Regions from separate parts of the Neobacillus sp. MER 74 genome, predicted to be linked through region 1. Evidence: a T-box and tRNA genes for the amino acid it is inferred to sense, from the RefSeq annotation. Region 1 holds a T-box; the other regions hold tRNA genes.
The links. A T-box is a leader RNA that pairs with one kind of tRNA and senses whether it is charged. The one in region 1 lies ahead of ileS (isoleucine--tRNA ligase), so its partner is inferred to be a tRNA-Ile.
Positions count from the first base shown of each region.

Region 2: it encodes a tRNA-Ile, which carries the amino acid that the T-box ahead of ileS (isoleucine--tRNA ligase) is inferred to sense. The anticodon was not compared.
Region 3: it encodes a tRNA-Ile, which carries the amino acid that the T-box ahead of ileS (isoleucine--tRNA ligase) is inferred to sense. The anticodon was not compared.

Region 1 is NZ_JAMAUV010000001.1:374,997-384,266, forward strand. It holds gene M3610_RS01730 (RluA family pseudouridine synthase) at 1-151, opposite strand, end outside; gene lspA (signal peptidase II) at 123-632, opposite strand; gene M3610_RS01740 (hypothetical protein) at 737-1,021, opposite strand; gene ileS (isoleucine--tRNA ligase) at 1,162-3,927, opposite strand; T-box leader at 4,002-4,244, opposite strand; gene M3610_RS01750 (DivIVA domain-containing protein) at 4,294-4,809, opposite strand; gene M3610_RS01755 (YlmH family RNA-binding protein) at 4,897-5,673, opposite strand; gene M3610_RS01760 (YggT family protein) at 5,704-5,970, opposite strand; gene M3610_RS01765 (cell division protein SepF) at 5,977-6,438, opposite strand; gene M3610_RS01770 (YggS family pyridoxal phosphate-dependent enzyme) at 6,450-7,127, opposite strand; gene pgeF (peptidoglycan editing factor PgeF) at 7,124-7,951, opposite strand; gene M3610_RS01780 (YlmC/YmxH family sporulation protein) at 8,021-8,290, opposite strand; gene sigG (RNA polymerase sporulation sigma factor SigG) at 8,383-9,162, opposite strand.
Region 2 is NZ_JAMAUV010000008.1:1-9,270, forward strand. It holds rRNA gene rrf (5S ribosomal RNA) at 6-122, shown strand; tRNA gene M3610_RS14625 (tRNA-Val) at 132-207, shown strand; tRNA gene M3610_RS14630 (tRNA-Thr) at 238-313, shown strand; tRNA gene M3610_RS14635 (tRNA-Lys) at 321-396, shown strand; tRNA gene M3610_RS14640 (tRNA-Leu) at 410-494, shown strand; tRNA gene M3610_RS14645 (tRNA-Gly) at 558-629, shown strand; tRNA gene M3610_RS14650 (tRNA-Leu) at 640-728, shown strand; tRNA gene M3610_RS14655 (tRNA-Arg) at 751-824, shown strand; tRNA gene M3610_RS14660 (tRNA-Pro) at 831-907, shown strand; tRNA gene M3610_RS14665 (tRNA-Ala) at 925-1,000, shown strand; tRNA gene M3610_RS14670 (tRNA-Met) at 1,021-1,097, shown strand; tRNA gene M3610_RS14675 (tRNA-Ile) at 1,114-1,190, shown strand; tRNA gene M3610_RS14680 (tRNA-Ser) at 1,210-1,302, shown strand; tRNA gene M3610_RS14685 (tRNA-Met) at 1,471-1,544, shown strand; tRNA gene M3610_RS14690 (tRNA-Asp) at 1,547-1,623, shown strand; tRNA gene M3610_RS14695 (tRNA-Phe) at 1,630-1,705, shown strand; tRNA gene M3610_RS14700 (tRNA-His) at 1,733-1,808, shown strand; tRNA gene M3610_RS14705 (tRNA-Gly) at 1,825-1,898, shown strand; tRNA gene M3610_RS14710 (tRNA-Ile) at 1,903-1,979, shown strand; tRNA gene M3610_RS14715 (tRNA-Asn) at 1,988-2,062, shown strand; tRNA gene M3610_RS14720 (tRNA-Ser) at 2,066-2,156, shown strand; tRNA gene M3610_RS14725 (tRNA-Glu) at 2,165-2,236, shown strand; gene glgB (1,4-alpha-glucan branching protein GlgB) at 2,960-4,909, shown strand; gene M3610_RS14735 (glucose-1-phosphate adenylyltransferase) at 4,851-5,996, shown strand; gene M3610_RS14740 (GlgC family sugar phosphate nucleotidyltransferase) at 6,019-7,050, shown strand; gene glgA (glycogen synthase GlgA) at 7,047-8,498, shown strand; gene M3610_RS14750 (glycogen/starch/alpha-glucan phosphorylase) at 8,488-9,270, shown strand, end outside.
Region 3 is NZ_JAMAUV010000016.1:68,993-78,262, forward strand. It holds gene M3610_RS20870 (aminotransferase class III-fold pyridoxal phosphate-dependent enzyme) at 1-175, opposite strand, end outside; gene M3610_RS20875 (aminotransferase family protein) at 159-1,544, opposite strand; gene M3610_RS20880 (thiolase family protein) at 1,532-2,722, opposite strand; gene M3610_RS20885 (3-oxoacid CoA-transferase subunit B) at 2,722-3,384, opposite strand; gene M3610_RS20890 (CoA transferase subunit A) at 3,386-4,042, opposite strand; gene M3610_RS20895 (DUF3870 domain-containing protein) at 4,231-4,560, opposite strand; gene M3610_RS20900 (sigma-70 family RNA polymerase sigma factor) at 5,194-5,676, shown strand; gene M3610_RS20905 (hypothetical protein) at 6,163-6,426, shown strand; gene M3610_RS20910 (sulfite exporter TauE/SafE family protein) at 6,629-7,393, shown strand; tRNA gene M3610_RS20915 (tRNA-Asn) at 7,850-7,924, opposite strand; tRNA gene M3610_RS20920 (tRNA-Ile) at 7,936-8,009, opposite strand; tRNA gene M3610_RS20925 (tRNA-Gly) at 8,014-8,087, opposite strand; tRNA gene M3610_RS20930 (tRNA-Cys) at 8,099-8,172, opposite strand; tRNA gene M3610_RS20935 (tRNA-His) at 8,189-8,264, opposite strand; tRNA gene M3610_RS20940 (tRNA-Tyr) at 8,270-8,354, opposite strand; tRNA gene M3610_RS20945 (tRNA-Phe) at 8,369-8,441, opposite strand; tRNA gene M3610_RS20950 (tRNA-Asp) at 8,487-8,563, opposite strand; tRNA gene M3610_RS20955 (tRNA-Met) at 8,599-8,672, opposite strand; tRNA gene M3610_RS20960 (tRNA-Ser) at 8,838-8,930, opposite strand; tRNA gene M3610_RS20965 (tRNA-Ala) at 8,938-9,010, opposite strand; tRNA gene M3610_RS20970 (tRNA-Pro) at 9,028-9,104, opposite strand; tRNA gene M3610_RS20975 (tRNA-Arg) at 9,110-9,183, opposite strand; tRNA gene M3610_RS20980 (tRNA-Leu) at 9,220-9,270, opposite strand, start outside.

The DNA of each region.
Region 1 (9,270 bases):
TTTTAATTTGTTGTCCGTTCACCGTAATATTGCCTTCTTTAATCCATTGCTGTACTTGAGTTCTTGACCATTCCTCATCAAGACCAGAGATCACCTTATCAATTCGATCCCCTTTTTGCTCCTCAAGAATGATGTGTTCCATTTTCTCCATATGATTTCTCCTTTGTTTCTCTCTCTTCTAGCAACATTTGAATCATTAACAAGATGACCCCAATAACTAACGCTGAATCCGCGATGTTAAAGACAGGGAAATTATAGCCAAAAACATACGTATGAATGAAATCAACAACTTCCTTGCGAATGACACGGTCAATAAAGTTACCTATCGCTCCTCCAAGCATTAATGCCAAAGATACACCAAGCATCCATTTCCCTCTTGCAGCTTTGTACAGATAATACATAATTCCGACGATAACAATTATCGTAATAACGTAAAATAGCCACATTTGTCCTTGTAATATTCCCCACGCCGCACCACGATTTCGATGAGAAGTAATATAGAAAATATTATCAATGATAGGAATACTTTCTCCTAGATACATTTTGCTTACAATAAGCCATTTCGTAATTTGATCTAATAAAATAACAAAAAGTGCGATTAAGTAATAAAACACTAAGAAATACCCCCACATCAACCTAGACTAAACTAATCAGTCTAGAAGCTTTCGCTTATCATACTTCTTAAGCATTTTAGCACACTTTATCGCGAAACGAAAATGTAACTTGATGAAAATGATTAGTAAATCGGTTTTTTGTAATAATGCAGTAAGTACTCTGAATCCTTTACTGACTTTATAGTAGGAATCATCTGTAATAATTCATTAGGCAAAAATTCTCCAGAGATTTCGCATTGCCCAAAGTTTCCATTTTCAAGTTTTCGAATTGCTGTATTAATATCTGATAATTCCTCTTCTAAGACGGCAGTAAACCAATCCTGCTTTGGTTTGTTTTTTAACGAATATTCAATTTCTTCTTTCGTATGACGGAGTTCCAAAAACAGCTGTTCCTGCGTGGCATTCATAGTTGTTACCTCCGTGTTTTATTTGTCTTATTATTTCCGCCAAGCAATAACCGACTCGGAAAAACATTTGACAACAACTACAACAATTAACGGAGAAGGAAAAATTTAAAAGCCCTATGCATTAGCACAGGGCTTTCAGATTAATTATGAGTATAGTTAGCTTTTACTACTTCAGCACAACGTGGGCAAAGTGTTGGGTGTTCTGGATCTTGACCTACTTCTGGTGTTACAATCCAGCAACGCTCACATGTTTCACCCTCGGCTTTAGTTATAACAATAGCCGCAGTTTCTAATTTAATTGCATTATCAGGGGCTTCCTCATAGGTTCCTGCCACTTCAAACCCTGAGATAATAAAGAGCTGTTTCATATTTTCTTCAATTGAGTCTAATAACGCTTTTGATTTTTCATTAACATAAAGTGTAACTTTGGCAGTTAACGACTTCCCAATCACTTTTTGATTACGTGCTTCCTCAAGTGCCTTTAACACATCATCACGAAGAATCATAAATTCAGTCCACTTTTCCTCTAAAGCTTGAGCATTTGGTAGTTCCTGATACTCAGGTAGATCTGTTAACTGGACACTTTCTTCGGTTGCATCAGGGATAAAATTCCAAACTTCATCCGCAGTGTGTGAAAGGATTGGTGAAACTAATTTTGTTAAAGCAAGCAGCGATTCGTATAACACCGTCTGGATTGCACGTCGCTCATGATTATCTGTCGCTTCAATATAAAGAACATCTTTCGCAAAATCCAAATAAAATGAACTTAAATCAAGAGTACAGAAATTATTTATCGCATGATAGATGCCTGCGAATTCATAGTTTTCATAGGCATTGCGAACATTTTTAATCAACTTATTTAATTTAACAAGCATAAATTGGTCGACTTCACGGAGATCTTCATATCGCACTTTATTTGCTGGAGTAAAATCAGCTAAATTTCCTAATAAGAAACGGAAGGTGTTACGAATTTTCCGATAAACCTCTGCGACCTGCTTCAAGATTGCGTCTGAAACACGAACATCCGCTTGATAATCAACTGAAGCAACCCAAAGGCGTAAAATATCTGCACCTAACTGATTCATGACTTTCGCAGGGATAACGACATTCCCAATGGACTTACTCATCTTCCTGCCTTCTCCATCAAGCGCAAAACCGTGGCTTAATACTCCTTTATATGGTGCTTCACCTGTCACGGCTACAGCAGTAGATAATGACGAGTTAAACCAGCCTCGATACTGGTCCGATCCTTCAAGATAAAGATCAGCTGGACGAACTAAATCATCTCTTTCAAGCAAAACAGCTTGATGGGAAGATCCTGAATCAAACCACACATCCATGATATCTGTTTCCTTAGTAAATATACCATTTGGACTTCCTGGATGGGTAAAGCCGGCAGGTAGTAATTCTTTTGCCTCACGCTCAAACCATACATTCGAACCAAATTCACGGAATAAATCTGAAACATGATTAATCGTTTCATCTGTAATGATTTCTTGGCCAGTTTCTGCATAGAAAACAGGAATTGGTACTCCCCAGACACGTTGACGAGAAATACACCAGTCACCGCGGTCACGAACCATATTAAATAATCGCGTTTCACCCCAAGCAGGAATCCATTTTGTTTCCTTGACTGCATCTAGTAATTCATTACGGAAATCTTTAATAGATGCAAACCATTGTGCTGTCGCTCGGTAGATTACCGGTTTCTTCGTTCTCCAATCGTGTGGATAAGAATGGGTAATAAACGAAAGTTTGAGCAATGCTCCTGCATCTTCTAATGCCTGTGTGATTGGTTTATTAGCTTTATCGTAAAATAACCCTTCAAAACCTGGCGCTTCACTCGTCATCACACCTTTATCATCAACAGGGCATAGGACATCTAAACCATATTTTTGTCCTACGTAAAAGTCATCTTCCCCGTGACCTGGTGCTGTGTGGACACAGCCAGTACCTGCATCTGTTGTTACATGTTCTCCTAACATCACCAATGAATCCCGGCCATAAAGCGGATGGACAGTTAAAATATTCTCTAAATCATTTCCTTTTACCTTTTTAACAACGGTTAATTCTTCCCAGCCAATTTCCTTCGAAACAGATTCGAGAAGAGCCTCAGCAACTAGATATTTGTTTTCATTTGCTTCAACCACAACATATGTTAGGTCCGGATGTACAGAAATACCTAAGTTCGCCGGAATTGTCCATGGAGTTGTTGTCCAGATAATGATTTGGGTGTCTGCATCTAGTACACCTTTTCCATCCTTCACCTTAAAGCCCACATAAATCGAAGCGGATTTTTTGTCTTGGTATTCAATCTCTGCTTCAGCAAGTGCAGATTCACTTGATGGTGACCAATAGACAGGCTTAAGTCCTTTATAAATATAACCTTTCTTAGCCATTTCACCGAAGACTTTAATTTGCTGTGCTTCATAGGCAGGTTTTAAGGTAATATAAGGGTTTTCCCAGTCACCGCGGACACCCAGACGTTTAAATTGTTCACGCTGATTGTCAATTTGCTCGAGTGCATACTTAGTACAAAGTTGACGGAATTCTGCAACCGTCATTTCTTTACGTTTCACACCTTTATTCGTTAACGCTTGCTCGATTGGTAGACCATGTGTATCCCAGCCTGGTACGTATGGTGCATGGAAACCACTCATGGATTTATAGCGGACAATCATATCTTTTAAAATTTTATTAAGGGCATGCCCCATATGGATGTCACCATTGGCATATGGAGGACCATCATGCAATACAAACATCGGACGTCCCTTGGTTCGTTCTTGAACTTTTTTGTAAATATTCAACTCTTCCCATTTTGCCTGAATCTCAGGCTCTCTTTGTGGAAGATTGCCACGCATCGGAAATTCAGTTTGCGGCATTAATAACGTATTTTTATACTCCATTTTTTCTTCCTCCTGTAATCCTCTTCATATAACAGAATAGCCAATAGACAAATAAAAAAACCCTCTCATCCCCAAATAGGGACGAGAAGGTTTTATTCCCGCGGTACCACCCTGATAGATAGTTCGAATCAAATCGACTATCCTCTTTAGCATTCGTAACGTGAATAACACGCCTAAGCCTACTAGCCTTAAATTAGGAAGTTCAGCTTTGGAACTCAAGGGTGATCTTCAATTTTTCAACTTTACCAGGCTTCCACCACCCCTGACTCGCTAAAAAAGTCCTAGAAAAATTATACTGTCCCTATCATCGTCATTGACCATTCTTTATAACTGTTAAGAAATTATATGCTATAAAAACGCTTTTCGTCAAGCTAATGAATCTTCTTCTTCATGAACTTTTAGTTCTGTTGCATCTACCTCATATTCTAATAAGTGATCCCAATCATCGGTATTTAACATATCAAGCTGGGCCTCAATCAACATTTTAAAACGTGTACGGAATACTTTTGACTGCTTTTTTAAATCCTCGATTTCAAGAGCAATCTTTCTTGCTTTTGAAAGGGATTCATTGACAATCCGATCGGCATTCTTTTCCGCTTCCTTAATAATCAACTTTGCTTCCTTTTGAGCATTCCTTTTAACATCCTCACCCGCTTCTTGCGCAATGATGATTGATTTATTTAAAGTTTCTTCAATCGTAACAAAGTGACCAAGTCGCTCATTCATATCATTCAAGCGTTCTTCTAATTCTTTTTTTTCTCTAAGTACTAATTCATAATCCTTGATAACCTGGTCGAGAAACTCGTTTACCTCATCCTCATCATATCCTCTAAAACCCTTATTAAACTCCTTATTGTGAATATCCAACGGTGTTAACGGCATGAATGCCACCTCCATACAATCTCTAATTCTATATGTATATGCAAGAATTCGACATCATTCATCGAATTTCCTTCTTTATTTTTGTACTTATTTTTGTTTTCCGACATTTAGTCGCCATTTTTCTTTTTTTGTTTTCCCTTCAATGGCAAGAATTTTTGCTCGGCCACTACCTCTAACAGAAATCATATCACCCACACCGCATTCAAATGACGGATTTTCAATTAATGTCCAATTCACCTTCACGAGTCCCTGTTGAATAAAGAGTTGTGATTTCTGCCGTGACACATGATAAATTCCTGAAATAACAGTATCAAGCCTCAAAGAAGATATCGTTAAATCACTTTCCACCAATTTTTCATTGGTGGAAAGTGCATTTTCTATATCTGTTTCAGTTAGTTTTACGCCTGCCCTGCCAATTGTTTCAACGTTACTTACTATATAGTCGCTAATATCCTTTGCAGCAAAAAATTGGCATTTCCCATCTATAATGATGATATCCCCAAATTTCCCCCGCTTTAGGCCTAAGGACATAAGCGTACCCAATACCTGTCGGTGTTCGATTGTAACAAACTTGGTTGGATAATGGATGTTAAAAAGGCTTATTTGAAATTCATCATGATTAATCGAAGTTAGATAATCTGGAAAAATTAAGGCTCTTTTTCGTTCTACATCCGTGCCGCCGCCAAAAAGTTTATATTTAACATCCCCATGTTCACCAATTAACTTTTTAAGAATATGCTGTTCTCTCGGATCAAGGAAATCAGTTAATTTAGGAGTATATTGTGTGTCTACATAATTCTTCCAATTTAACACCTGATCAATAAATTCTCGCTCTTCTGGACGAAAGTGCTGATAAATATTCATAATTCAATACACAACCTAGATTCAATATTCTTAAGAAACAAGAAAACGATAGACACTTGATAATCCACTTTGCGCAAAATTAAGAACAAGAAAGGCAACGATTGGAGAGATGTCCATCATACCAATCGGTGGAATGATTCGTCTAAATGGCTCTAAATATGGTTCACAAATCCTCGCAAAAAATTGTCCAATAGATGACTCTCTAGCGTTTGGAAACCAAGACATTAAAATATATATAATTAAGGCATACGAATAAAGTTGTATTAGCTTCTGTAATAAACTAAAAACCAGTGCCATTAAGCATTACCACCTCGTATTTTGATTTTCAAAGTCAGGAATAAGTTCTGATATATTTCCTGAAACCTCAACATTATCGGGTGTACATAAGAATATACTAAAACCAATCTTTTGAATGTCTCCACCAATTGCATAAACAGCGCCACTGAGAAAATCGACAATTTGTCTGCCCTGATCACTATCAATTCGCTGCAGGTTCACGACCACAGCGCGGCGGCTTTTTAAATGATCAGCAATTTCAGTTGACTCAGAATAAGAGCGTGGCTCAACTAAAATTACTTTGGATGACTTTGTGGAATTGGCAGCCTTTTGTACGGTTTGCAAGCTGACGACGTTTTGGTTCTTTACCACTGGTTGTTGCTTTTGTTTTACAGGAAGTGGTTCAACTACTTCTGGATAATCAACTTTGTTATCATCATATTCATCATCCAAAAAGAAAAATGTTTTTAATTTCGATTTAATCGTCATGATTTTCTCTCCTAACCATCTTCACCAACAAGCGCAGTGCCTATTCTTACCATTGTAGCCCCTTCTTCAATAGCAATTTCAAAATCATTTGACATGCCCATCGAAAGTTCGGTGCAAGGAGCATAATCCAAATTTAAGGCTTGGACTTGTTTACGAAGTTCACTTAATTTATGAAAACATTCACGTATTTGCGATTCATTATCAGTAAGTGGAGCCATTGTCATTAAACCTTCAACACTGATGTGTTCAAACTTACGAAGTGACTCAATAAAAGTCAGTACTTCTTCAGCAGGTAAGCCATGCTTGGATTCTTCTCCAGAGACATTAACTTGGACCAAGCATTTTACCTTACGCTCTGCCCGTTTATTAATTTCTTCTGCAAGAGAAATCCTGTCCAAAGAATGGATATACTCAACAATATTAACAATATTCTTTACTTTTCGTGTTTGAAGTGAACCGATATAATGCCAAACAGGCTTGTCCCTAAGTTCTTCCCACTTCCTGAGGAGTCCCTCATCCCGATTCTCACCTAGATTTATTATTCCTGCTTGAAGTGCTTCATTTGCTCTCTCAGTACTAACATATTTAGTAACCGCTATCACCCTGACTTCTTCAGGGTTTCGCTTGACTCGAAGGCAGGCCTCAATGATTTGTTGTTTTATTATTTCGTATTTTGCTTCTACCATCATAAACGTTCCGTAGTCTCCTTCCAGCCTATAAAAGTTAACATTCTTCCTGTTTTCCCTTGGTCACGACGATGGGAAAAAAACTCTTTATTACAACTAGAACAAAAGTTTGTCAACTGGATATTCGTATTCGGCACACCAGACTTTATTAATATTTGTCTATTTACCTCACGTAAATCTAAGGAATATTGGCCTTCTTTAATTAAATTATAGGGTAAAATTTCGACATCTTCTAGTGTATTTTCGACCAAGTTTATCACATACTTATCAACAATATAACATTTTTCACAAATGGATGGGCCAATTGTAACTAGAATCTGTTCTGGGTTAATTCCTTCTCTTTTCCACGCAATGATCATTTCCCTTGCAATTTGACCTACAGTCCCTTTCCAGCCAGCATGGGCTACACCAATCATTTTTGATTCAGGAGCAATAAAAAAAAGAGGGACACAGTCGGCATAGCAGAGTGTTAACAAGACGCCCTCCTCATTCGTATAAAAACCATCTGTATCTTTAATAGCATTTTCATAGGAATTGGATCCTTTGCCACGGTCAAGTTTAGAAATTTTTTTAAGATGAATTCCATGTGTTTGTTCAGCTCCGACCCAGGACTTTAGTGGAAATGTGAGCAGGTCTGAAACTTTTTCTCGGTTGGAACAAACATCGCTTTGAATATCACCAACGTGAAACCCAAGGTTAAGGGATTTGTAATCCCCTTTGCTTACCCCGCCATTATTAGTGGTTATTCCTGCAACTAAACCTGGATATTTGCTTACCCAATTTTCAATAGTTAAAAAGGATTGATTTTTTAAAACAAAGGGTTCCATATTCATACCTCTTATGTTTTTTCTATAGTTTACCATGAAAAGAAAATTTGGTCACCGCAAAAACAAGAGTTAAACTTCTGCTTCTTCCGTTATATTTTCTGCACTGCCTTTATATCTAACCAAAATGACATCTTGACCTATTTTTAAAATATTCTTCCAAGGAATAACTACGTCGTCATCTTTACCAAAAAAGCCAAGTACTCTTCCGCTGCCGCTAATCACCACTGCTTCAATCTTTCCTGTTGTTAAATTTATCTCAATATCACCAATATTCCCAAGCCTCTTTCCATCTGCTACATTCACCACATCTTTAATTTGGAACTCAGAAATTTTTACCATCTCACTCACTCCCGGTTTTATTTCTATAAAATATATGTTTACTCAATGACATTTAGTAAAAGGAATAAAAATAAAGCTGCCCTAAGGACAGCCTAACTTTGGATATTTTTATTCATTTGTCTTATCGCAGCTTTTTCTAAACGAGAAACTTGTGCTTGAGAAATCCCAATTTCATCTGCGACTTCCATTTGTGTTTTCCCTTGAAAGAATCGTTTTCGTAAAATTAACTTTTCGCGATCATTTAGCCTGCGCATTCCTTCTTTTAATGCAATTTCTTCAATCCAATGGATATCTTTATTTTTTTCATCGCTTAATTGATCCATTACATAAATTGGGTCGCCGCCATCATTATAAATTGGCTCGAAAAGAGACACTGGGTCCTGAATGGCATCAAGGGCGAAAACGATTTCTTCATGTGGAACTTCTAAGACCTTCGCAATTTCTTCTGCGGTTGGTTCCCTTGAAGTTTCGCTCATCAATCGCTCTCTTACCTGTAGGGCTTTATAAGCAATATCCCTCAATGATCTAGAAACGCGAATTGGATTATTGTCACGCAAGTACCTTCGAATTTCCCCAATAATCATTGGAACCGCATAGGTTGAAAACTTTACGTTTTGGCCCAAATCAAAGTTATCGATAGATTTCATCAGCCCAATACAGCCAACTTGAAACAAGTCGTCAACAAACTCGCCTCTATTGTTAAAACGTTGAATGACACTTAATACGAGTCGTAAATTACCGTTGACGAGCTTTTCTCTGGCATAAATATCGCCCTCTTGCATTTGCTTGAAGAGTATTCTCATTTCTTCGTTTTTTAGGACAGGAAGTTTTGCTGTGTCCACACCGCAAATTTCAACTTTATTTCGAGTCAATCCTTTTCCCTCCTCACAGGAGTTGCTGTACAAAAAACAGTATCTCCTTGAGAAGGAAAAATATGCACTTATCCACGATGGTGGACAAGTGCATATTTGTCGAAAAAT
Region 2 (9,270 bases), on a different contig from region 1:
TATGGTCTGGCAATTATGGCGAGAAGGTCACACCCGTTCCCATACCGAACACGGAAGTTAAGCTTCTCAGCGCCGATGGTAGTTGGGACACGCGTCCCTGTGAGAGTAGGACGTTGCCAGGCTGTAAAAATGGAGGATTAGCTCAGCTGGGAGAGCATCTGCCTTACAAGCAGAGGGTCGGCGGTTCGATCCCGTCATCCTCCACCATATTTTCTTTAATACTTTTCCATACTATTTGCCGGGGTAGCTCAATTGGTAGAGCAACTGACTTGTAATCAGTAGGTTGGGGGTTCAAGTCCTCTCGCCGGCACCATTTGTATGAGCCATTAGCTCAGTTGGTAGAGCATCTGACTTTTAATCAGAGGGTCGAAGGTTCGAGTCCTTCATGGCTCACCATTTAAATGAATATGCGGGTGTGGCGGAATTGGCAGACGCACCAGACTTAGGATCTGGCGCCGCAAGGCGTGGGGGTTCGACTCCCTTCACCCGCACCAAGTTTTTTTACGAAGTAAAATAAACAAAGTTGTTTGCAATAGCAAAATAACTTCCCTTGATATGCGGAAGTAGTTCAGTGGTAGAACACCACCTTGCCAAGGTGGGGGTCGCGGGTTCGAATCCCGTCTTCCGCTCTCTACTAATGCCGGGGTGGCGGAACTGGCAGACGCACAGGACTTAAAATCCTGCGGTAGGTGACTACCGTACCGGTTCGATTCCGGTCCTCGGCACCATTTAAGTTAATTAAATTCATATGCGCCCTTAGCTCAGCTGGATAGAGTGTTTGACTACGAATCAAAAGGTCGGGAGTTCGAATCTCTCAGGGCGCACTTTTACGGGAAGTAGCTCAGCTTGGTAGAGCACTTGGTTTGGGACCAAGGGGTCGCAGGTTCGAATCCTGTCTTCCCGACCATGCTTCTTATAATCAATGGGGTCTTAGCTCAGCTGGGAGAGCGCCTGCTTTGCACGCAGGAGGTCAGGGGTTCGATCCCCCTAGACTCCACCAATAATTTTACATGATAGTATGGCGGTGTAGCTCAGCTGGCTAGAGCGTACGGTTCATACCCGTAAGGTCGGGGGTTCGATCCCCTCCGCCGCTACCAAATATTATCTTAACTTGGACCTTTAGCTCAGCTGGTTAGAGCAGACGGCTCATAACCGTCCGGTCGTAGGTTCGAGTCCTACAAGGTCCACCATTAGTTTTATATTTAATTTGGAGGAATACCCAAGTTTGGCTGAAGGGATCGGTCTTGAAAACCGACAGGCGGGTCATACCGCGCGGGGGTTCGAATCCCTCTTCCTCCTCCATAGATATTATAACTTATTTCTATTGTCGCGGGGTGGAGCACGTTCGAATATGCTTCTTCGAATCATCCTCAGCGCAACGATTGAGCTGCTTCTCGAATAAGCTTTCTGAAATCGGGGCGGTTAGAAACAAGATATGGAGCATGCTCCAAAATTAATAATTTCTATTGTCGCGGGGTGGAGCAGTCTGGTAGCTCGTCGGGCTCATAACCCGAAGGTCGCAGGTTCAAATCCTGTCCCCGCAATTGGTCTGGTAGTTCAGTTGGTTAGAATGCCTGCCTGTCACGCAGGAGGTCGCGGGTTCGAGTCCCGTCCAGACCGCCATATGTTGGCTCAGTAGCTCAGTCGGTAGAGCAAAGGACTGAAAATCCTTGTGTCGGCGGTTCGATTCCGTCCTGAGCCACCATTTTTGTTTTAAAACAATATTATTATGGCGATTGTGGCGAAGTGGTTAACGCATCGGATTGTGGTTCCGACATTCGTGGGTTCGATTCCCATCAGTCGCCCCATAATAAATTATTATATGCGGGTGTAGTTTAGTGGTAAAACCTCAGCCTTCCAAGCTGATGTTGTGAGTTCGATTCTCATCACCCGCTCCAATATGGGCCTATAGCTCAGCTGGTTAGAGCGCACGCCTGATAAGCGTGAGGTCGATGGTTCGAGTCCATTTAGGCCCACCATATATTGTTCCGCAGTAGCTCAGTGGTAGAGCTATCGGCTGTTAACCGATCGGTCGTAGGTTCGAGTCCTACCTGCGGAGCCAAACGGGGAAGTACTCAAGTGGCTGAAGAGGCGCCCCTGCTAAGGGTGTAGGTCGGGTAACCGGCGCGAGGGTTCAAATCCCTCCTTCTCCGCCATATCTTATGGCCCCTTGGTCAAGCGGTTAAGACACCTCCCTTTCACGGAGGTAACACGGGTTCGAGTCCCGTAGGGGTCATACGAAAAGACTGATAACAATTAAGTTATCAGTCTTTTTTTTGTGTAAAATTCTTTTAAAAGATAGCTAAACTAATTTAATCTCTAGGCTGCAAGCTTAAAGTGATTGACGACTGTAAGGGTGGACCAAGGCCGCTTTAGGTAGCCAATCAAGTCGATTGACGCCCATATGGAGAAAAGGCCATTTTATGCAGTCTATAATTGTTATTGTCAATTTTAATATGAAAAAAGCAGTAAAATGTTTACCACAATCCAATCATCCTTAAAGAGAACTAGTGGAATAATCTCTCCATATTATATTTTCCCTTTTGAAAATTCTCATCTAATTCTTGTATCTTCTAACCAAATTTACCCAAATACGAGTCCAATATACTAACCTGAAAAAGGATATCTTACTACTCTAAAATTATATCAAAATAATAATTTCGATTCTAATTTCCAAAAAATACGTTGATAACGCTTACATCTATGCGATTTAGACATATTTTGAATTAAAATTAAAATAACTTTTTGTGAAAAAAATTAAAAAAATTTTTATAATATTTTGGCGATTAATGATAGATATATTGTGGAATGATGTCGAAATGTGAGGAATGTTGTGTTTTGATAGGAAAATATATCGATTATTGTCAGAAAAGATAAAAAAGTATTATGAGAAATATTGATTAAATACACTTATAATTGGACTTTGAAATACATATTTTCATTGAGGATGAGGAGAGCCATGACAGTGAATACGTTTTTTCCGACTGACTATCAGTTGCATTTATTTCATGAAGGAAATTATTTTCAAAGTCATCAGCTTTTTGGCGCTCATATCTTTAAGAATTCCGATAAAATTTATACACGATTTTGCGTATGGGCCCCTAATGCTTCTGCAGTTAGGCTAACGGGGGATTTTAATAACTGGAATGGTAAAGGGTATGAATTGCAAAGGGTTAACGATGAAGGAGTATGGATTCTAATTGTAAACAGGGATCTAACCGGAAAGATTTATAAGTATGAAATATTCTCACAAACAGGTGAGAAGTTGCTTAAATCAGATCCATTTGCTTTTTATTCTGAATTAAGACCCAATACAGCTTCGATTGTTTATTCATTAGAAAATTATAAATGGCATGACAATCAATGGATGACTAGAAGAGGAAAAAAGCCCCTTCTTTCAGAGCCGGCCGTGATTTATGAAGTGCATCTAGGGTCTTGGAAAAAGAAAGAAAATGGGGAGTATCTAACCTATTTAGAACTGGCAGCAGAACTAATTCCATATGTATTGGAACATGGTTTTACCCATATTGAGATATTACCGCTTGTTGAGCACCCGTTGGACGCCTCGTGGGGCTATCAAGGAATTGGTTATTTCTCGGTAACGTCCAGATATGGGACACCAGATGAATTTAGAGAATTTGTTGATCAAATGCATCAACATGGGATTGGAGTCATTCTTGATTGGGTTCCTGGTCATTATTGCAAGGATGCGCATGGACTTTACCGTTTTGATGGGACGCACATTTATTCCTATTCAACCGAAAGTGATCGAGAAAATGCTGTATGGGGAACAGCAAACTTTGACCTGGGAAAAGGTGAGGTACAAAGTTTCCTGATCTCCAATGCACTATTTTGGATTGATTATTTCCATATTGATGGCTTTCGAATGGATGCAGTAGCAAATATCATATACTGGCCAAACGCCGCGAATGAAAGACGAGAGAATCCATTTGGCATTAACTTTTTGAAAAAATTAAATACTCAAGTCCATGAACATGATCCCAATTTTGTAATGATAGGGGAGGACTCAACCGAATATCCCAATGTGACAGCCCCAGTTAGTTACGGTGGACTTGGCTTTGATTATAAATGGAATATGGGCTGGATGAATGACATGTTGGAGTACATGGAAACACCACCGTTTCTTCGGTCACATGTTCACTCTAAGGTAACGTTTTCATTTTTATATGCCTTTTTAGAAAACTTTATGCTTCCGTTTTCACACGATGAAGTGGTTCATGGAAAAAAGTCATTATTAGATAAGATGCCAGGAGATTATTGGGAAAAATTTGCACAGTTAAGGCTTTTGTTAGGTTACATGTTTGCTCATCCAGGAAAAAAACTTCTGTTTATGGGCTTTGAATTAGGACAGTTTGCTGAATGGAAAGATAAAGAGCAGCTTGATTGGAACTTATTGGACTATGAAATGCATCAAAAATTAAATGCCTATGTTAAGTTCCTAACAAAAGTTTATAAACGATCTAAGGCCCTCTATGAACTTGATTGTTTGCAAGAAGGATTCCAATGGATCGATGCAAATAACAATGAACAATCTATCTTTTCATTTATAAGAAAAGGGAAAAAGGAAGATGAAACTTTAGTTGTTATTTGTAATTTCACAGGCGTTAGTTATCCTGTCTATACAATCGGTGTTCCTAAAAGTGGTGAATACCGCGAAATTTTCAATAGTGATCATGAAGAATACGGCGGGGCTGGATTAGTTAATAAAAAGACAATCATAGCTGCAGATGAGCCATACCATGGCCAGCCGCATTCAATTAATATAGCAATTCCTGCGTTTGGATTTCAAATCATCAGACCGGTTAAAAAGCGAAAGGAGAGAAAAGGTAATGGCAAAGAAAAAGTGCGTAGCCATGTTATTAGCAGGAGGAAAAGGGAGCAGACTTAACTCATTAACAAAGGATCTCGCAAAACCTGCAGTTCCGTTTGGAGGAAAGTATCGGATTATTGATTTTCCATTAAGTAATTGTGCCAATTCTAATATTGATACAGTTGGGGTGTTAACACAATATCAACCATTATTATTAAATTCCTATATTGGAATTGGAAGTGCTTGGGATCTTGATCGAAAGGATGGCGGGGTAACTGTTTTACCACCATATGCTGAATCATCAGAAGTAAAATGGTATACGGGTACGGCCAGTGCCATTTATCAAAACCTTAATTACCTCAAACAATACCAGCCTGAATATGTTCTCATTCTATCAGGTGACCATATTTACAAAATGAACTATGAGAGTATGCTGGAGTACCATATTGAAAAAAGAGCAGATGTAACAATTTCCTTAATAGAAGTTCCATGGAACGAAGCCAGCCGTTTTGGGATCATGGATACGGATGAGGATTTAAGAATTGTCGATTTTGAAGAAAAGCCGGACAATCCGAAGAATAATCTTGCTTCAATGGGCATTTATATTTTTAGCTGGAATATACTTAAAGAATATTTAGAAATGGACGAACGAAATCCTGATTCCAGTCATGATTTTGGTAAAGATGTAATCCCGATGCTTTTAGAGGAAAATAAGAAATTATTTGCTTATCCGTTTAAAGGATATTGGAAAGATGTCGGTACAGTTAAAAGCCTTTGGGAAGCTAACATGGACTTGCTAAGTGAAGATTGTGATTTAGATTTATTTGATCACGATTGGAGAATTTATTCAGTCAATCCAAACCAGCCGCCGCAATATATTTCTTCTGATGCAATTGTAAAAGAATCACTTATTAATGAAGGGTGTACGATTGAGGGGGAAGTTGATAACTCTGTTCTCTTTCAGGGGGTGACGGTCGGAAAAGGAACGATTATTAAAGAGTCTGTTATCATGCCTGATGCGATTATTGGCAGTAATTGTTTGATTGAGAAAGCGATTGTTCAAGAAGATGTAAAGGTTCCAGATGGAACCGTTATTCGCTCTTTTGATGATGAGATTATTTTGGTTACAAATGAAATGTTAAGCGGGCTATACCCTGCTTTTTAATAAAATTCAGGAGGGACTTTGATTGAAAAGAAAGCTTTTAGGTGTAATTGACGCCACAACATATCATGACGATTTAGAGGATCTATTAACGCATCGCTCACTCGCTGCCCTGCCATTTGCGGGCCGTTACCGGATTATTGATTTTGTACTGTCGAATATGGTGAATTCAGGTATTCGTAGTGTAGCTATATTTCCAAAAATGCAGTACCGTTCGCTTATGGATCATTTGGGTTCCGGTAAGAATTGGGATTTAAACAGAAAACGGGATGGTCTTTTCTTTTTCCCTTCACCAATTGTTGATTTTGATGGAAATAAAATCGGCTCGTTTGAAAATTTTGCAGCGAATTTAGACTTTTTTTATCGCAGTACACAAGAGTACGCCATCATTTCTAATTGTTATACCGTGTTCAACATGAACTTTAGACCAATTCTAGATTGGCATAGTCGTTCTGGCTGTGACATCACGGAAATCCATCATAAAGATGGAGGTTCAATGGAAATGTACTTAATTAAAACATCCCTGCTAATTAAGTTAATTGAAACACGAAATGAAACAGGGTACACATGTATGAAGGACGTGGTTAATGACCTTCAAAATCTTTACTCTGTTTGTCACTATGAATATGACGGTTATGCCGTGATGATAGATTCAATTGAAAACTATTTTTCTACTAGTATGAATTTATTGCAGTCTGAGGTTTGGCAACAGTTATTTCCAAAAGATCAGCCAATCTTTACTAAAGTTAAGGATGAACCACCAACGAAGCATGTAAAGGGGTCTGAAGTAAAAAATTCAATGATTGCCAATGGCTGTGTAATCAATGGTTTGGTAGAAAATAGTATTATTTCTCGAGGAGTAAAGATTGGCAAAGGTGCAGTTATTAAGAACTGCATCATCATGCAGAAGTGCCAAATTGAAGAGAACTGTTATCTTGATTCCGTAATTTTAGACAAAGACGTTAAAGTAGAGGCCGGAACTCATTTGTCCGGCACAATGCAATCACCATTTGTAATTCGTAAAGGGACCAAACAAGGAGCGTTGATGAACTCGTGAAAGTATTATTTGCAGTTTCGGAATGTGGACCATTTGCAAAATCGGGAGGATTGGCCGATGTTGCAGGTTCCCTTCCAAAAGAATTAAAGAGCTTGGGAACTGATGTTAGAGTCATTCTGCCAAAGTATGGAACCATTGCAGATGAATTTAAGAGTGAAATGAAACAGGTGAAAGAGTTCACCGTTTCTGTAGGTTGGAGAAATCAATATTGTGGTATAGAGGAGCTTACCTATCAAGGAGTTACCTTCTATTTCGTTGATAATGAGTATTATTTCAAACGGGAAGGTTTATATGGATATTTCGATGATGGGGAAAGATTTGCTTATTTTAATCGAGCAATTTTAGAAGCAATAGAGGAACTTAATTTTTATCCCGATGTTCTGCATTGCCATGATTGGCATACTGCAATGATTCCATACCTTTTACGGAAAGAATATAATAAACGAAAAGGATACGGTCACATTCGAACGGTGTTTACCATTCATAACCTGCAATTCCAAGGGATATTTCCGAGGGAGGTATTAGGAGATTTGTTAGGAATGGATTATAATTCCTTCCATTCCGGTCACTTAGAGTTTTTCGGAAATATTAATTATATGAAGGGTGCACTTGTTGCAGCGGACAAAATTACGACCGTTAGCCCAACCTATAAAGAGGAAATTCAAACTCCCGCCTATGGTGAAAAATTAGATGGATTATTAAGAGCAAGAAAAGAGGACTTGATTGGGATTCTAAACGGAATTGATGAAGATTTTTATAATCCTGCAAAAGATCCATTAATTTATCAAACCTATACGGTTAATCATCATCAGAAAAAGGCAGTAAATAAAAGTGAGATTCAAAATCACTTTGGTTTGCCACAGTCGTCACGTACACCTTTGTTAGTGATGATTACAAGACTCACAAAGCAAAAAGGCCTTGATTTAGTTAAGTGTGTTCTTCGTGAAATTTTGCAGGAGGACCTTCAGGTAATTGTATTGGGTACAGGGGATTATGAATATGAAGAACATCTAAGACAAGCGGCTCGGATTTATCCCGAAAAGTTAAGAGTTCATACTGGATTTAATGAAGGGCTTGCCCATAAACTTTATGCAGCAGCGGATTTGTTTTTAATGCCGTCCCAATTCGAACCTTGCGGGCTTGGACAATTGATTGCAATGAAATATGGTGCTATCCCGATTGTTAGGGAAACAGGCGGTTTAAATGATACAATAAACTCTTGGAACGAATTTACAGGAAAAGGAAACGGATTTTCCTTCTCGAATTTTAATGCCCACGATATGCTCTATACGATTAAACGCGCTCTAAATGTTTACCATGATTCAAAATCGTGGAGCTCCATTGTAAAACAAGCAATGGAAATGGATTATAGCTGGGCACAGTCAGCATATAGCTATAATCAATTATATTCTGAGATCGTTGCAAGGAGTGAAACACATGTTTTCTAATACGGTCGAATTTAAAGAAACCTTTCTAAAAAGGATTGAAATGGTATGTGGAAAGAGTTTCTCAGATAGCTCAGCCAGAGACCATTATCAAACCCTTGGGACCATGATAAGTGAATTTGTTAGTGGTGATTGGATAACTACAAACGAAAAACATCTGGCTACCAAGGGAAAGCAGGTTTATTATCTCTCCATTGAATATTTATTGGGGAAATTACTTAGACAAAATCTGATCAATCTCGGTGTGGAAGAAACCGTGCAGGTTGGATTGAAGGAATTAGGTATAGATTTAGGTGAGTTAGAGGAATTTGAGGCAGATGCAGGCTTAGGAAATGGCGGCTTAGGAAGATTAGCCGCCTGTTTTCTAGACTCATTAGCTTCACTAAGTCTACCTGGCCATGGTCATGGAATTCGTTATAAACATGGTTTATTTGAACAAAAGATTGTTGATGGGTATCAAGTTGAATTACCGGAACAATGGCTAAAGAATGGGAATGTATGGGAAATACGCAAAACCGATAGTTCTATTAAAATTCCCTTTTGGGGGAAGGTAGAGGCGAAGATGGAAAACGGCCGGCTTGTTTTTCATCATCTAAATGCAGAAACGGTTACGGCCGTGCCTCACGATATGCCTGTTATTGGGTATCAGTCAAAAACAATTAATACATTAAGACTCTGGAATGCCGAACCCTCCCAATTTTCCTTACATAAGGATATCTTAAAATATAAGCGGGAAACGGAAATGATCTCTGAGTTCCTATATCCTGATGATACC
Region 3 (9,270 bases), on a different contig from region 1:
CCACCGCATTAACGGCTACTCCTGAAACAAAATCGATATATTCTTTTCCATCAGTCGTCCAAAATTTGGCACCATGAGCTTTTTCAATGACAAGCTCGGTCACCCTTGTCATAACCGGTGATAAATGTTTTTGTGCTTTTTCTTGAATTTCTTCTGTTTTATTTTGTAATTTCATATAACTCATCCTTTCTTAATTGACCTTTAAATATCGTGAATGATTCATCTAAAATTCTTACAATCTCATCAATTTCTGTTCTTGTAACATTTAAGGGAGGGCTGATGATGAGGTGCTCCCCCTTTGTACCGTCAATGGAACCGGAACCGGGATAAAAAACCGCACCGAGCTCCATGGCAATTCCATTCAATCTTTCAGCAGCTTTTTCAGATGGCTCGAACAGCAGATCCTGGCCACGATCCTTCACAAGCTCCATTCCGATTAAAAGCCCTCTGCCGCGAACATCAGATATATAAGTATGTTTTTGCTTCAGTTCCAAAAGACGTTTGACGAGGTAGTAACTTTGTTCTTTGACGTTTTCCAGCACCATCTCTCGCTCATATACGTCCAATGCTGCAAGACCGGCAGCCACTGCCACAGGATGCCCGCTATAGGTGTAACCGTGAATGAATTTCCCGTCGCTGTTTTGTATGAGACCGTCGACTAATCGATCATGCACGATCATTCCGGCGAGCGGTGCATATCCCGCTGAAACCCCTTTTCCAAATGTGATGATATCAGGTGTGATGCCAATCTGTTCTGTCGCGAAGTTGGTACCCGTACGGCCGAATCCAGTCATCACTTCATCGATAATTAAGACGATTTCGTAACGATCACACAGTTCACGAACTTTCTCAAAATACCCCGGCGGCGGTGGAACAGCACCTTGCTGGCTTCCGACAATCGGTTCGGCGATCAATGCCGACACGTTCTCAGGACCAAGCTCTAAAATGGTTCTTTCAATATCCGTCACACATGTCCAGTTTTGTTTGGAGAGACAATCCTCTTTTTGACGATCGTATGGACATCGGTGACAGTACGGAGAATAGACATGGGCATAGTTTAAAAGATTAGGAGTGTATGCATGTCTTCTTTTAACGTCTCCTCCTGCGGATAAAGAACCAATGGTGTTTCCGTGATACGATTGCCATCGCCCAATTACCATATGTTTTTGGGGTCTGCCGGCATCCCGATGGTATTGCCGCGCCAGCTTCAGAGCACTTTCATTGGCTTCAGAGCCCCCGGTGGTAAAATACACTTTATTTAAATCATCGGGAGCCATTTTTCCGATGGTTTCAGCTAATTCATGCAATGCTTTCGTCTCGAAGCGCATGGTATGAACGAAAGCTGCTTTTTTTGCTTGTTCGGCCATGGCCTCGCCAATAGAAGGAATCCCATGGCCTAAGTTAGCGGCCACCGCACCCGAGCAAGCATCCAAATATTTTTTCCCGTTCTCATCGATGAGATAGACCCCTTCTCCGTGGGTAATAATCGGATACTCCTTTTTTAAATCCCGATGAAACACGTAGTCTTTTTTTATTCCCTCCATCTTTCCACCACCATTGCCATTCCTAATCCCCCTGCCACACAAAGTGTCGCAAGGCCATATTGACGTTTTTGTTTTTCAAGCTCATGACATAATGTAGTGACGATTCTTGCACCCGAGCACCCCAGTGGATGGCCTAAGGCAATCGCCCCTCCATTGACATTCACGTTGTCTCCTTTGATGCCCCATTCTTTTAAACAAGCAAGACTTTGAGCAGCGAAGGCTTCATTTAATTCAATTAAATCGATCTCTTCCAAACGAAGACCGGCTTTTTTCAACGCAATTTGCGATGCTGGGACCGGACCGATTCCCATTTCTTTTGGTGATACACCTGCTGTAGCAAAGGAACGAATCCTTGCCAACGGGACCACTCCAAGTTGTTTGGCTTTTTCTTCTGACATCAACAGCAGCATCGAGGCCCCATCATTTCTGCCGGAGGAGTTTCCGGCTGTGACCGTACCGTCCTTTTGAAACACAGGACGCAAGGTTCCTAACTTTTCAATGCCTGTCAATCTTGGGTACTCATCGATCGCAAAATGTCTGATTCCCTTTTTTCCTTCCTTTACCGGAACAGGAATGATTTCTTCTTCAAAATGGCCCATTTCAATGGCACGTTTCGTTTTCTGCTGACTCATGAAGGCAAATTCATCTTGTTCACGGCGGCTAATCTTATATTTTTCAGCCAGCCATTCGGCTGTTTGCCCCATCGTGAAATGGCCATATATCTCCTCTGGCTGGGATTTTGGCTGACTCTCCGTATTTGAATCATACAGCGTTAGATCTCCTATCTTCTGGCCAAATCGAGTACCGACCATATAATGAGGCGCTTGTGACATGCTTTCGACGCCTCCTGCTAAAACGACGTCCGCTTGACCTGTCATAATCGACATCGCTCCGTTAATGACGGCCTGCATACCGGAACCGCACTGACGATGAACGGTATAAGCAGGTATCGATTCGGGAAAATGGGCCTGTAATGCTGAAACTCTAGCAATATTCGGCGCATGTGCACTCTGCTTTGTTTGGCCGACAATGACTTCATCAACAATATTGGCACCATAACCGGAAGCAGAAAGATTATTTTTCATGATGAGAGAGACAAGCTCTTCTGGAAGCGTATCTGCTAGTGATCCACCGAAGCTTCCGATAGCCGTCCGAAATGCATTTACGATAACAACCACTACGCGGTCACCTCTTTGCCTTTATTGAAAGACTCAGCAATTTGAAAAGGTGCGTCCGTTTTCTGTTGAACTTCTTCAAGGGAAACTCCAGGTGACAGCTCTAAAAGATGAAGTCCATCGTCCTTTACAGCGAAAACCGCTAAATCAGTAATAATTAAATCCACGATTCGTTCCGATGTAATTGGATAGGTTAATTCCTTGACGATTTTTGACTCTCCCTGGTTAGACGTATGCATCGTTGTGACGATTACCTTTTTGGAGCCTTCCAATAAATCCATCGCCCCGCCTACACCCAGAACACTTTTTCCTGGCACGGCCCAGTTAGCGATCCGCCCATTTGCATCGATTTGCAGCACACCAAGAATCGAAACACTTACATGCCCTCCGCGAATCATCGCAAAAGAGGAAGCACTATCAAAAAAGGATGACCCTTCCAAAATGGTGACAGGCAGTTTCCCTGCATTAACAAGATTTTGGTCAATATGCTCTGGATCAGGGGTAGGGCCAACGCCAAGGATGCCGTTTTCCGAGTGTAAAAAAACGTTAACATCGGATGGAATGTAATCAGCTACCAGCGTTGGAATCCCTATGCCCAAATTGACGATATCGCCATCCTTCAATTCCTTCGCCGCTCTTGCAGCAATGTATTGTTTCACGTTCAAGCTAGTTCCCTCCCTTCACTACGATAAAATCAACGTATAAATGAGGGGTTACAATTTCCTCAGGAGAAATTTGGCCAACCTCCACAATCTCGTCTACCTCTGCAATAACCACATCTGCTGCTGTTGCCATCATCGGATTGAAGTTTCTTGCCGATTGGTTGTAGATGAGATTTCCTAATTGATCCGCTTTTTTCGCTTTAATGAAAGCAAAGTGGGCTTTAAGAGGCTCTTGGAACACATATTTTTTACCGTTAAGGATACGCTCCTCTTTGTTTTCGGCGATTTTTGTTCCGACGCTGACCGGCGTATAAAACCCTCCTAGTCCTGCACCACCCGCCCGAATAGCTTCAGACATCGTTCCTTGAGGGAGAAGCTCCACGTCCATTTCCTTTTCCTGATAGGATTTAACCACCTCTGGGTTCGATGTAAAATATGAACCTATCGCTTTTTTTACTTGTTTTTGCCGTACTAGCACTCCAAGACCTCTACCTGGTTCCCCAAGGTTATTACTGATAATCTCTAAATCTTTCACTTCCGACTGAGCCAAAGCGGCTATTAAACTAAGCGGACTTCCCACAAGTCCAAATCCACCTACCATAATTCGTGAGCCGCTTTTAACCTTTTTTACAGCATCCTCGCATGTAATCAGCTTGCTCATCCTTTTTCCCTTCCTCTCCATAGACACTTAGTGGTTTATACCCTTTGGAAACATAAAAAACCGAGCAAAACATAGATCTGCATAAAGAATGTCGTTCAAATGAACATTCCTTACAAAGAGTCCATGTTTGCTCGGTTTTAATAAGACCATGGGAAGAGGTCATCTCCCCACTTTATTATAACCAAACGTTATCTATTCATTTGCTTCACGTTATCCCAGTAACGTTGAACTGCAGCTTGTAGAGCCACAATGATCGCTTGCTGGGATGGAGCAAAATAAAAGCTTTGAATTCGTTCAATCAGCTGCTCAACACCATCTTGAAGACAGTAACCTATTAACAGTTTTTGAAAATAATTTTTCGTTAGTTCTGTTACGAAGGTGAATTCGGCGCCGATAATTTTATGATCTTTCAGCTCCACTTCGAGTACAATTCCCGCATGCTTATACATTTCATACATGGAAGTTCCCTGTGGAGCTTTTGCATATCCTGTAACAATGACTGTTTCCAGTGTTTGCATGCTCCTAAACCTCCTTTTAAAAACTAACTGATCATTTTCTTTTTCTAACACGAGTATATGGGTCAGAAAAAATAATGTCAATGAGAAAATTCATAATTTTCTGAAATAGTAATTTGTTACCATAATTTTACTAGTAAGCGCTTACGATAATCACACATAAAATTAATTCTCGCTCGGACTTCAAACTCCTTCTAGAAAAATAAGAATTTTTTTGCTGCCTGCATAGAATTTCTCCTTTCATCCCCTAAAAAATGTACGAACGTGCTTATCACTATTTTCAACTTATAAATTTGCAATTTCTGTGCCAAAATTAAAAACGCTATTTTACTCACCTTTTTTGAGAAAATATGCCAAATTTCTTGGCACTAACCTTCTTTTTTTGCATCTTACCTGCAAAAAATCCCTAGCAGAGGTTTTTCAAAAGGGAAATAGAACCTTTTGTAATTCACCCCAAATTCAGCTGAAAAAGCAAAAATCCCCTTCAAAAATCATATTTGCCTTCATTTTTTACCTCAAATAGACAAAAAAACGATTCAAAAGTGAATTTTCACCGTTCGATTCAATTATGGATTCCCGTTATGGTAGAAGTACCCGGGAATACAAGAAAAGCGCGCTTTCTGAAAGGACTCTCCCTTGGAAAGCTTTGAACAATTAGTCGACCAGTACCAGCCCATGCTCCACAAGATCATAAACTCGCTCCACCTTTACAAAAACCATGATGAATTCTATCAGCACAGTCTCATTGCCCTTTGGGAAGCAAGCCAACGCTTCGATCCTAACAAAGGGAGCTTCACCAATTATGCCTACACCTACATCAAAGGCTGCCTCCTCATGGAGTTAAAAAAAGCACACCAAGATCATGAACGAAATGTACACCCAGGCGAGGAGTTCTGGGACCTTGTTGAGGATTCCCATTCTGATGACCCACTTCAGAAGGAAACACTGTTGACCTACTGTGAAACACTGACACCGAACCAACAGAAATGGCTGCTGTACACCGTCCGTGATCAACTATCAATCAAAGAAATCGCCGAACTAGAAAATGTCTCCCCCTCAGCCGTGAAAAGTTGGCGCAGCGGGGCTCGGGAAAAGTTGAAAAAGATAGTGAGGGATTAGTGAGCTCGTTCATTACCTACCTGTTTTTAAAATTTAACCTAGTGTCGGTCTTCTTACCAAGGACAAGCCTTTTGGGTTTGTCCTTGCATTATTCCTGACAAACCTCCACCAGCATCTCCAAATTTCTCAACTAATCAATCGTTTGATTGAAGCAGGCAAGGGTCTTGAAAATAGCGAATTCCTCTAACTAAACCTACGTGAAGTCTGTCGAACCTCGCTTAAAAATTCCGCAGGAAATATCCCTCTATTCTACAAAATTCCGTCATTGCCCAATAACCATTTTTATGAAGAATAACAACTTCCAGGAATAAGCAACATATTAAAAACAAGTAAGCATAAATTAATCGGTGTAGCTGCTCTACTAATGCTGAAATATGACCCAAGATCCTTCAAGATGTTTCTTTTAATAAAAGTCTCCAATTTAGTTAAAACTTTCTGGTATAATTTATTTTTAGAATATAATTTTGAACGTAAGGGGAGTGTATTTTGGAAGGTTCATTTGGATTGCTTTTAAACATAGTGATCACCATTTATTTAGTTATCGATTCTCGTAAGCATGGTAAAAGCCCCGTTCTTTGGGGAATTCTTGGATTCTTCTTTGGAGCGATTGCCTTAGGGATTTACTTAATTAAAACAGATCGAAAAGTGATCGGTTGGATTATTACGATTATTAGTATAATCGGATATATCGCTTTACTCTTAGTCATTATATTAGGGGTTGCGCTAATAATGGGCGGAGGATTTTCATAAGAAGTCGTTACATATCATAACTATTAAAACTATGCTGAATGAACAGCATAGTTTTTTTATGCTTGTATTCAATTACCAATTCTGTGATCTACTAATCTATTGTTATAATTATCAGAATCTAATAATCAGTTAGTTATTTACAAGGCGCGCATAAATGTATATAATCCTATATAAATACTAGGAATTGATTGGGCGTGCGGATATGAGTATAGGGATTACGTTGATGGGTTTACTTGTTGGTTTTTTGGTAGGGTTGACTGGAGTCGGCGGAGCAGCATTGTTAACCCCGGTCTTAATTTTAATTGGGGTCAATCCTTCCATTGCTGTCGGTACAGACCTTGTTTATAATTCAATCACAAAGCTATTCGGACTTGTTCAACACTGGCGGCAAAAAACAGTGAATGTTCAGATGGTGAAGTATTTAGCAATGGGAAGTATCCCTAGTGCAGTCATTGCGATTGGCTCCCTTCACTATTTTGAAGCGTATTACCACAATCAAGAACAGATTATTAGGCATTCCCTCGGTTATATATTGATATTTGTCTCACTAGCTATCATTATCAGAACGTTTGTAGAGAAAAAATTAAGACCCAATCGTTGGCAAATGAAGCCTTTGAGTGAAAAGAAAACACTAACCATTTTAATTGGCTGCCTTTTTGGATTTATCGTCGGACTCACTTCCTTAGGGTCAGGTTCTTTATTCGCTGTGGCAATGATTTATCTTTATCGAATGAAAACATCAGAGATGGTTGGTACGGATATTACTCACGCGTTTCTTTTGGTTACAGTAGCAGGGATGCTTCATATCGGTTATGGAAATGTTAACTATATGCTCGTGGGGAATTTACTTATGGGCTCGATTCCAGGAGTACTGATTGGCAGCAGCATTTCGGCAAAGGTTCCAACAAGACCGCTGCGTACCGTTGTTGCTGTATTAATCTTTGTAAGTGGTTTGAAGTTAATCTAATTTTGCATGAAAAAGTCAGCTGATATGCTGGCTTTTTTTTTATGAACTTATTAGTGAGTCTCGTGTAGGTATGAGATAGAAATTCCGACCTAATGTATTTAGGGGAGGCTTACGAAGCTGATATAAGCGGAGAAATTCCGCTTATTGTATATAGAGGAGGCTTATGAAGCCAATATAAGCGGAGAAATTCCGCTTAATGTATTTAGAGGAGGCTTATGAAGCCAATATAAGCGGAGAAATTCCGCTTAACTGCTCTAAAAAGGGCAAAATCCAACGATTTGAATCATTTAGACGGAAAAACTTCCCTTATTATCGAGAAAATATGGGTATTTCGCAATTTAAACGGAATTTATCCGCTTAGTTATAACAGAGAAGGGCATAAAAAAACCACCTTCAAAAAATGGTTACTTTTTAAAGGTGGTTGTTATTAAATGAAAGTTGATTAGTTAAAAAAAATGGCTCCGCAGGTAGGACTCGAACCTACGACCGATCGGTTAACAGCCGATAGCTCTACCACTGAGCTACTGCGGAATAATATGTAGTGGGCCTAAATGGACTCGAACCATCGACCTCACGCTTATCAGGCGTGCGCTCTAACCAGCTGAGCTATAGGCCCAATTTGGAGCGGGTGATGAGAATCGAACTCACAACATCAGCTTGGAAGGCTGAGGTTTTACCACTAAACTACACCCGCATATAAAAATTTGGAGGCAACACCCGGATTTGAACCGGGGATAGAGGTTTTGCAGACCTCGGCCTTACCACTTGGCTATGCTGCCCAAACATTAAATCAAATGGGGCGGCTGATGGGAATCGAACCCACGAATGTCGGAACCACAATCCGATGCGTTAACCACTTCGCCACAACCGCCATAATGGTGGAGGGGGACGGATTCGAACCGCCGAACCCTGAGGGAGCGGATTTACAGTCCGCCGCGTTTAGCCACTTCGCTACCCCTCCATATAAATGAAAAATGGCTCAGGACGGAATCGAACCGCCGACACAAGGATTTTCAGTCCTTTGCTCTACCGACTGAGCTACTGAGCCTAAAAATATGTATAAAAAACAGTAGATTTACTTCTGAGACAAAAATGGCGGTCCGGACGGGACTCGAACCCGCGACCTCCTGCGTGACAGGCAGGCATTCTAACCAACTGAACTACCGGACCAGAGTATTTTCTAGCATAGCTTGAAAATACCTAAATTGCGGGGACAGGATTTGAACCTGCGACCTTCGGGTTATGAGCCCGACGAGCTACCGGACTGCTCCACCCCGCGACGATAATAAAAAATTGAAGTTTTCACATGCTCTTAGTATAACGACTGCCCCGATTTCAGAAAGCTTATTCAAGCAGCGGCTCAATCGTTGCGCTGTAGATTTATTCGAAGTAGCATATTCGAACGTGCTCCACCCCGCGACAATAGAAATTATAAAAGTAATAATGGAGGAGGAAGAGGGATTCGAACCCCCGCGCGGTATGACCCGCCTGTCGGTTTTCAAGACCGATCCCTTCAGCCAAACTTGGGTATTCCTCCGAATAAGTGGAGTCTAGGGGGATCGAACCCCTGACCTCCTGCGTGCAAAGCAGGCGCTCTCCCAGCTGAGCTAAGACCCCGTTATAAAATTTAAGAATGGTCGGGAAGACAGGATTCGAACCTGCGACCCCTTGGTCCCAAACCAAGTGCTCTACCAAGCTGAGCTACTTCCCGTAATATGCGCCCTGAGAGATTCGAACTCCCGACCTTTTGATTCGTAGTCAAACACTCTATCCAGCTGAGCTAAGGGCGCAAATATTGTTAGTTATTTTGCTAGCGCAAAAAACTTTGGTGCCGAGGACCGGAATCGAACCGGTACGGTAGTCACCTACCGCAGGAT